Luteolibacter sp. Y139: one gene and its partner. The main gene of each other region encodes a partner of the protein of the gene in region 2 in a complex. Links are inferred from orthologs where the notes say so. Each region holds a gene or a part of one and is shown on either strand. Other genes may lie near its edges.

Region 1 (3,228 bases), on a different replicon or contig from region 2:
CCTCGACATCCTTGAGCGCGAACTCTCCGCCGAGCTCGCCACCTACACCCACCCCGTCCTCGGCCGCTCAACCATCAATGTCGGAGTCCTCCGCGCCGGCTCGCGCCCGAACATCGTGCCCGACCTCGCCGAAGCCGAGATCGACATCCGCATCACGCCCGCCCTGCGCGATGCCGGCGGCGCGCTCGCATTGCTCGAAAAGACCATCGCCCGTCTCGCCCTCCCGCTGGAGATCGTGAAGCCGAAGGAAAACCACCCCATGGAAACTCCCGCCGGGCATCCATGGATCGCCCGCATTCAGAAAGCACGAGCCGCCTCCAAACCAGTCGGCGCGCCATGGTTCTCCGATGCCGCCCACCTGGCCGAAGTCGGCCTCGCCTCCGTCTGCATGGGCCCCGGCTCCATTGACCAGGCACACACCTGCGACGAGTTCATCGACATCGCCGCTCTTGAGGAAGGCGCTGCGTTCTTCACGGACTTCGTGAAATCGCTGGCATGAAGAGCCGCATCACAGCGCTCATCCTGGCGGCCGCGTTCATCACAAGCTGCGCGTCCTCTTCCAACTCCTCCCTGCCCACACCTTTTCCTGAAGTCGAGGACCACCCGAGCCTCCACGGCCAGACTTACATGCATGGCGACGGCATCCCGGATGCTGCGGAGATCCACCACATCTTCTTCGCCGCCTACTCCCGCTCGCGCGTCAAGATGCTCGGCGGTGAAGACCTCGAAACCATCGCCCTCAACATGGTCGCTCTCCGCGCCCGTCTCGGCGACGAAGCCTTCGCCACCGCTCTGGCCAAGGAACACCCCGCGGTGATCTATGCCGTTGGCGGACACCTCGGCAAAGAATCCGGCAATCCCGCCTTCCCCGCCACCGCCAAGCTCATCGCGGCCAATCCGCACTACCAACTGGAACTCGACCAAGCCGCCGTCGAGTTCGGATCATAGGGGGCCGCTCCAACACCATTCCGGCACCATAGCGCATCTTCCGAGCTCCACTCAGGCGATCCACTTCCCGCCCCGCCCGATTCACCGATCTTTCATCGCTCAAGTCTTGCGTCTTGTGCCTGCAGGTCTTCTGTCTACCCCCGCGCATGACCACCGTCCTCGAGACCCTCGACAAGGGCACCGCCTATCTCACGAAAAAGGGCATCGAGGACGCGCGCAGGAACATGCAGATGCTGATCTCCCACCAGCTTTCCTGCACGCGCATGGACCTCTACCTGCGCTTTGATCAGCCGCTGGAAGAAACCGATCTCGCCCCGCTCCGCGAACTCCTGAAAAAGCGCGGCGAAGGCGTCCCCATCCAGCACTTGATCGGCTACGTCACCTTCCACCGCCGCGATTTTAAAACCGACGCCCGCGCCCTCATCCCCCGCCCCGAGACCGAGGAACTCGCCGAGTGGCTCATCAAAAACGCCAAGCTCCCCGACAGCCCGCGCATCCTTGACATGGGCTGCGGCACCGGCGTCCTCGGCCTCACCCTCGCCGGGGATTTCCCGAACTCCCACGCAACGCTCGCCGACGTCTCACCCGACGCCCTTTCCCTCGCCCGCGAAAACGCCGCCGAACTGGAAATCACCAACGTCACCTTCGCCGAAAGCGACCTCTTCTCCGCCCTCGGCAGCCAGACCTTCGACCTCATCGTCGCCAATCTCCCCTACGTCCCGGAAACCGACCGCCCCACCTTGGCCAAGGAACTCGCCTACGATCCCGACCTCGCCCTCTTTAGCGGCCAAGACGGGCTGGACCTCATTCGCCGCTTCATCCCCGAAGCTGCAAAACGCCTCAATCCCGGCGGCTGGCTCGCCCTCGAAATCGGCACCCACCAATCCACCGAAGTCGAATCCCTTCTCCGTGCGGCATCTCTGACCGACGTCTTGACTCTCAAGGACCTTTCCGGCATCCCCCGCTTCCCGGTCGCGCGATTTTCAGCTCCTGAAAACTGAACGCGGCAGGAGCGATAGCGACCCTCTCATCCGCAAAGCGGCAAATATGCGTAGCCCGTAGGGCAATGCTGCAAACTAGCAAACTTCATCAATGGACAAGCTCATCGTTCACGGCGGCACCCCGATCCACGGGGCCATCACGATTTCCGGATCGAAAAACGCCTCGCTCCCGATTCTCGCCGCCACCCTGCTGACCGATGAGGACTGCGTGATCCGCCGCGTGCCCGATGTCTCGGACACGAATTACATGGTGCAGATCCTCACCGCCCTCGGTGCGGACGTGGAGCGCTTCTCCGGCACCGTGCGCGTCACCGCCGCCGATATTTCCGACACCGCCGACTACGAGATCGTGCGCCGCATGCGCGCCTCCGTCTGCGTGATGGGTCCGCTCCTCGCGCGGAAGCGCCGCTGCGTCGTCGCCCTGCCCGGCGGCTGCGTCATCGGCGACCGCCCGGTCGACCTGCACGTCCGCGGCCTCGAAGCTCTCGGCGCGAAGGCGGAAATCGAAGGCGGCAACGTCGTCCTCTCCGCCCCCGATGGCCTCAAGGGCGCGACCATCGACCTCTGCGGCCCGATGGGACCGACCGTGCTCGGCACCGACAACGTGATGATGGCCGCCACCCTCGCGGAAGGCATCACCACCATCACCTCCGCCGCCTGCGAACCCGAGGTCGTCGACCTCGCCGATTTCCTCAACGCCATGGGCGCCAAGATCCGCGGCGCGGGCACCCCGGTCATCACGATCGAAGGCGTGTCGAAGCTGAAGGGCTGCGTTCACAACGTCATCCCGGACCGCATCGAAGCCGGCACCTTCATGGCCGCCGCCGCCCTCGCCGGCGAAGGCGTCACCCTGCGCCGCATCCGCCACGAGCACCTCACCGCCATCACCGCCACGCTCCGCAAGGCAGGCCACCAGGTTCACTTCAATGACGTCGGCGACGCCTGCACCGTGCTCCGCGGCGACAATCCGATGCCCGCGGAAATCGTCACCGAGCCTTACCCCGGTTACCCCACCGACATGCAGGCGCAGATGACCGCGCTCTTCGCCACCACACCCGGCACCAGCATCGTCGTCGACACCATCTTCCCGCAGCGCTTCATGCACTGCGCCGAGCTGAAGCGCATGGGCGCCGATATCCAAGTCGCAGATGGCAAGGCCGTCATCAAGGGCGTCGAGCAACTCAGCGCCGCCCCCGTCATGGCCAGCGACCTCCGCGCCTCCGCCGCCCTCGTCCTCGCCGCCCTAACAGCGAAAGGTTCCACCGAGATCCGCCGCCTC
Region 2 (3,149 bases):
GGAATCCGGGATTCGCCGAGCTTAATTAGCTGTTGCGTCGCTCCGGTGCGATAGGTTCGGCCGTAAAACACTGGCAAGTGGAAGTTCATCGTTTCGTTGGGAATTCGGAGCTGAAAGTCAACGTATCCGCGTTTCTCCAGCTCGGAGATGACCACATCCCATTCGCAGACTTTGGTGCTCTCGAAGCAGTCGAGTATGAGGTGACCGGATGCTGCTTGATGATCGGCCGTGCGCCAATGCTTGATCTCGGAGGACGACAGCTTCTCTCCACCCTGGCGATCATAAGAGAACGTGCCGTCGTGATCGAGGAACAACGTCAGTGGCTCGGGGTTCGAAGGTGGTTTTAAGACCCACGCCACCGTGGTGGCGATGGCCGCAAAGAGGAACAGTCGGCAGACGGACTGGAGAGTGCGTTGTTTCCTTGTGGCGCTGGCGGGGGCCTCCTCCATCGGTGCTATTTCCTATAAATTGGCGATGTCCTCGATCACGAACTTCGACCAGCTCTCCAGGTTCCCGAGCAGCGGACCTTGGAGTTCGGCGAGTTCGCTGAAGCAGAGATTGGCCAAGGCGTCTTCGCGGGCTGCGACCTGGGTGTTGTCCAAGTCGATCACGTGGACGATGCCGAGGTGGACTTGGCCGACTTCGTTGCTGTCGTCATTGAGCAGCGCGGCGATGCGGTTGGTGTGGGCGGTATCGAAGATGAGCTCTTCATTCAGCTCGCGCTCGACGGCAGCGAAGTAGGCATCACGACCGGTGCGGCCGCCGCCGGTATCGACGGGATTGATGTGGCCGCCTACGCCGACGGAGAGTTTGGCGTGGAGGCGATCTTCACCGCCGGACTTGCCGCGGGTGTAGTTGAGGATGGAGGTGCCGCAGCGGATCAGGCAGTAGGGGATGAGCTGCTTGTGCGTGGGGTCCGCTTCGGCCTCTGCGCGGTCCATGAAGAAGTGATTCTCGGGATCGAGCAGCTTCGCGAGGGCTTCATCCAAGCCGTGGGTGCGAATGCCGTGGAACGAGCCGATGGCATCGAAGAGAGGGCGGGGGACCACGAGGACTTGCTCACCGGCATACTTGGACATGCGGGGAAGGCTGGAGAGCCGGGTCGGACGTGCCAAGTCAAGAGAGGCACAACGGGTGTCAACGGATCCCGGCCTCGGTCATCCGCTCGGCCATTTCGGCCTTTTGCAGCTCGGCGGTGAATTCGCTGAGGTCGCCGGCCATGATGCCGTTCAGATTGTGCGAGGTGTGGCCGATCCGGTGGTCGGTCACGCGGCTTTGCGGGAAATTGTAGGTGCGGATCTTTTCCGAGCGATCACCGGAGCCGATCTGGGCGCGGCGGTGGGCGCTGTGCTTCTCCTGCTCTTCGCGGAGCTTCATTTCATAGAGGCGCGTGCGCATGATCTGCAGCGCGCGCTCCTTGTTCTGGCCCTGCGAGCGGCCGTCTTCGCAGCGGACGTAGAGGCCGGTGGGAAGGTGGAAGACCTGCACGGCGGATTCGGTCCGGTTGACGTGCTGGCCACCGGCGCCACCGGCGCGGCAGACTTCGATGCGGAGGTCGTCCGGTTTCAGCTCGACGTCGACTTCCTCGGCCTCCGGCATGACGGCTACGGTGACGGTGGAGGTGTGAATGCGGCCTTGGGTTTCGGTGGCGGGAACGCGTTGGACGCGATGGACGCCGGACTCGTATTTCAGGATGCGGAAAACCTCGTCGCCGGTGACGCGGAGGAAGACTTCCTTGAAGCCGCCGACTTCGGAGGGGCTGCTGGAGAGGTGTTCGGTCTTCCAGCCGCGGGTCTCGGCGTAGCGCTGGTAAACGCGGAGCAATTCCCCGGCGAAGAGCGAGGCCTCGTCGCCGCCGGCACCAGCGCGAATTTCCACGATGGCGTCGCGGTCCTCGTTCGGATCGGCGGGGAGCAGGGCGTACTGGAGGTCCTCGGAAAGCTGGGCGATTTCGGTTTGCAGGCCGGGGATTTCCTCGCGGGCCATTTCGGCCATTTCCGCATCGTCGCCGCGGGAGAGCTCGTCGTTTTCCTCAAGCTGGCGCTTGGCGGTTTCCAAGCGCTCCCAGAGGTCGAGCATCTGCTTGGTCTTGCGGTGCTCGCGGACGACATCGCCAGCCTTCTTCGGGTCGCTGAAGAACGACGGGTCCGCCATCATGTCGTCGATCTCGCCGAGACGGCGGCGGCGCTGGTGGATGAGGGCGGAGTAGTCCATGGGGCGGTCCTTGGGAAACGTAGGCAGGATGAGGGCACGAAAAAGCCGCAACTCCGGAGAGCTGCGGCTCGGAAAATCAATACCGGGGAAGGACTAAGCCTTCGCAGCGGTGCGGGCCTTGCGAACAATGCTGTTCACGGTCTCGGAGACCTGGGCGCCGACGCCGATCCACTTGTCGGCCTTTTCGAGGTCGATGGTGTAGTTCACGCCTTCCTTGAGCGGGTCGTAGGTGCCGACTTGCTCGATGTAGCGACCGTCACGGCGCTTGCGGCTGTCGACAGCAACGATCTTGTAGTAGGGACGGTCCTTGGTTCCCTGGCGGTTGAGGCGGAGTGCGACGGCCATGTGCGTGAAATACGTTCTGAAAAGTCACCTGCCGGGTGGCAGGGGCGGGGAAGCTGCATGACGGGCGAAGGCTTGCCAAGCAGAATCTCGGGGAAATTCACCGGCTTTTTTCCTCCCACGACACGGAGGAGAGCACCCAGTCGCCCTCGATTTTCTTCCACTCCATGTCCAGATGGAGGATTCCATCGGCCGGGCGCTCGGTGCTGCTCACCTCGACGATGGCGTCGACCCGGGCCTTGGCCTGGGCGGTGTCGCCGGAGACGGTCACCTCGTCGATTTCCGGTGTTTCAAAGGAAATCCGGCGGCAGTTTTTCGCGGCGATCGTGTAATTCGACACGAGGCTGTCCCGGGACTGGGGGCCGTCCGCGTATTCCCGGGTGTCCTCCGGGCCGTTGATGGTGACGTTCGGAGCGAAGAATTTCGCGAGGGAGCCGCCGCGGGTGGTGCGGGAGATGTCGCTGGCGGTCTCCTCGACATCCGCCGCTTCGAAGAAGGCGACGATGCGCCGGCCGATGACGCGCTCGGGCTGATACCACCACCAGCCGAAGCCACCAGCGAGGACGAGAAGCAGGAGAAGGGGAACGAGCAGA

Evidence for each region. The genes of interacting proteins can lie anywhere in the genome.
Region 1: the proteins of prfA (region 2) and prmC are in contact, whole or in part, in a crystal structure (PDB 2B3T), measured with the Escherichia coli proteins. The link is inferred for Luteolibacter sp. Y139 from one-to-one orthologs.

What each region holds. Positions count from the first base shown.
Region 1 is NZ_JBBUKT010000005.1:430,821-434,048, reverse strand. Bases 153-3,021 are described here. They hold prmC (peptide chain release factor N(5)-glutamine methyltransferase), read left to right. Parts: upstream 153-1,094; coding sequence 1,095-1,949; downstream 1,950-3,021. Other genes in these bases: murA (UDP-N-acetylglucosamine 1-carboxyvinyltransferase), read left to right, coding at 2,041-3,021; WKV53_RS15540 (hypothetical protein), read left to right, coding at 496-948; WKV53_RS15545 (M20 family metallopeptidase), read left to right, coding at 153-499. Outside these bases: more of WKV53_RS15545, read left to right, coding at 1-152; more of murA, read left to right, coding at 3,022-3,228. UniProt on the Escherichia coli protein: Methylates the class 1 translation termination release factors RF1/PrfA and RF2/PrfB on the glutamine residue of the universally conserved GGQ motif, i.e. on 'Gln-235' in RF1 and on 'Gln-252' in RF2.
Region 2 is NZ_JBBUKT010000007.1:55,506-58,654, forward strand. Bases 177-2,966 are described here. They hold prfA (peptide chain release factor 1), read right to left. Parts: upstream 2,215-2,966; coding sequence 1,138-2,214; downstream 177-1,137. Other genes in these bases: WKV53_RS17455 (hypothetical protein), read right to left, coding at 177-449; WKV53_RS17460 (hypothetical protein), read right to left, coding at 462-1,079; rpsP (30S ribosomal protein S16), read right to left, coding at 2,308-2,559; WKV53_RS17475 (hypothetical protein), read right to left, coding at 2,657-2,966. Outside these bases: more of WKV53_RS17455, read right to left, coding at 1-176; more of WKV53_RS17475, read right to left, coding at 2,967-3,149. UniProt on the Escherichia coli protein: Peptide chain release factor 1 directs the termination of translation in response to the peptide chain termination codons UAG and UAA.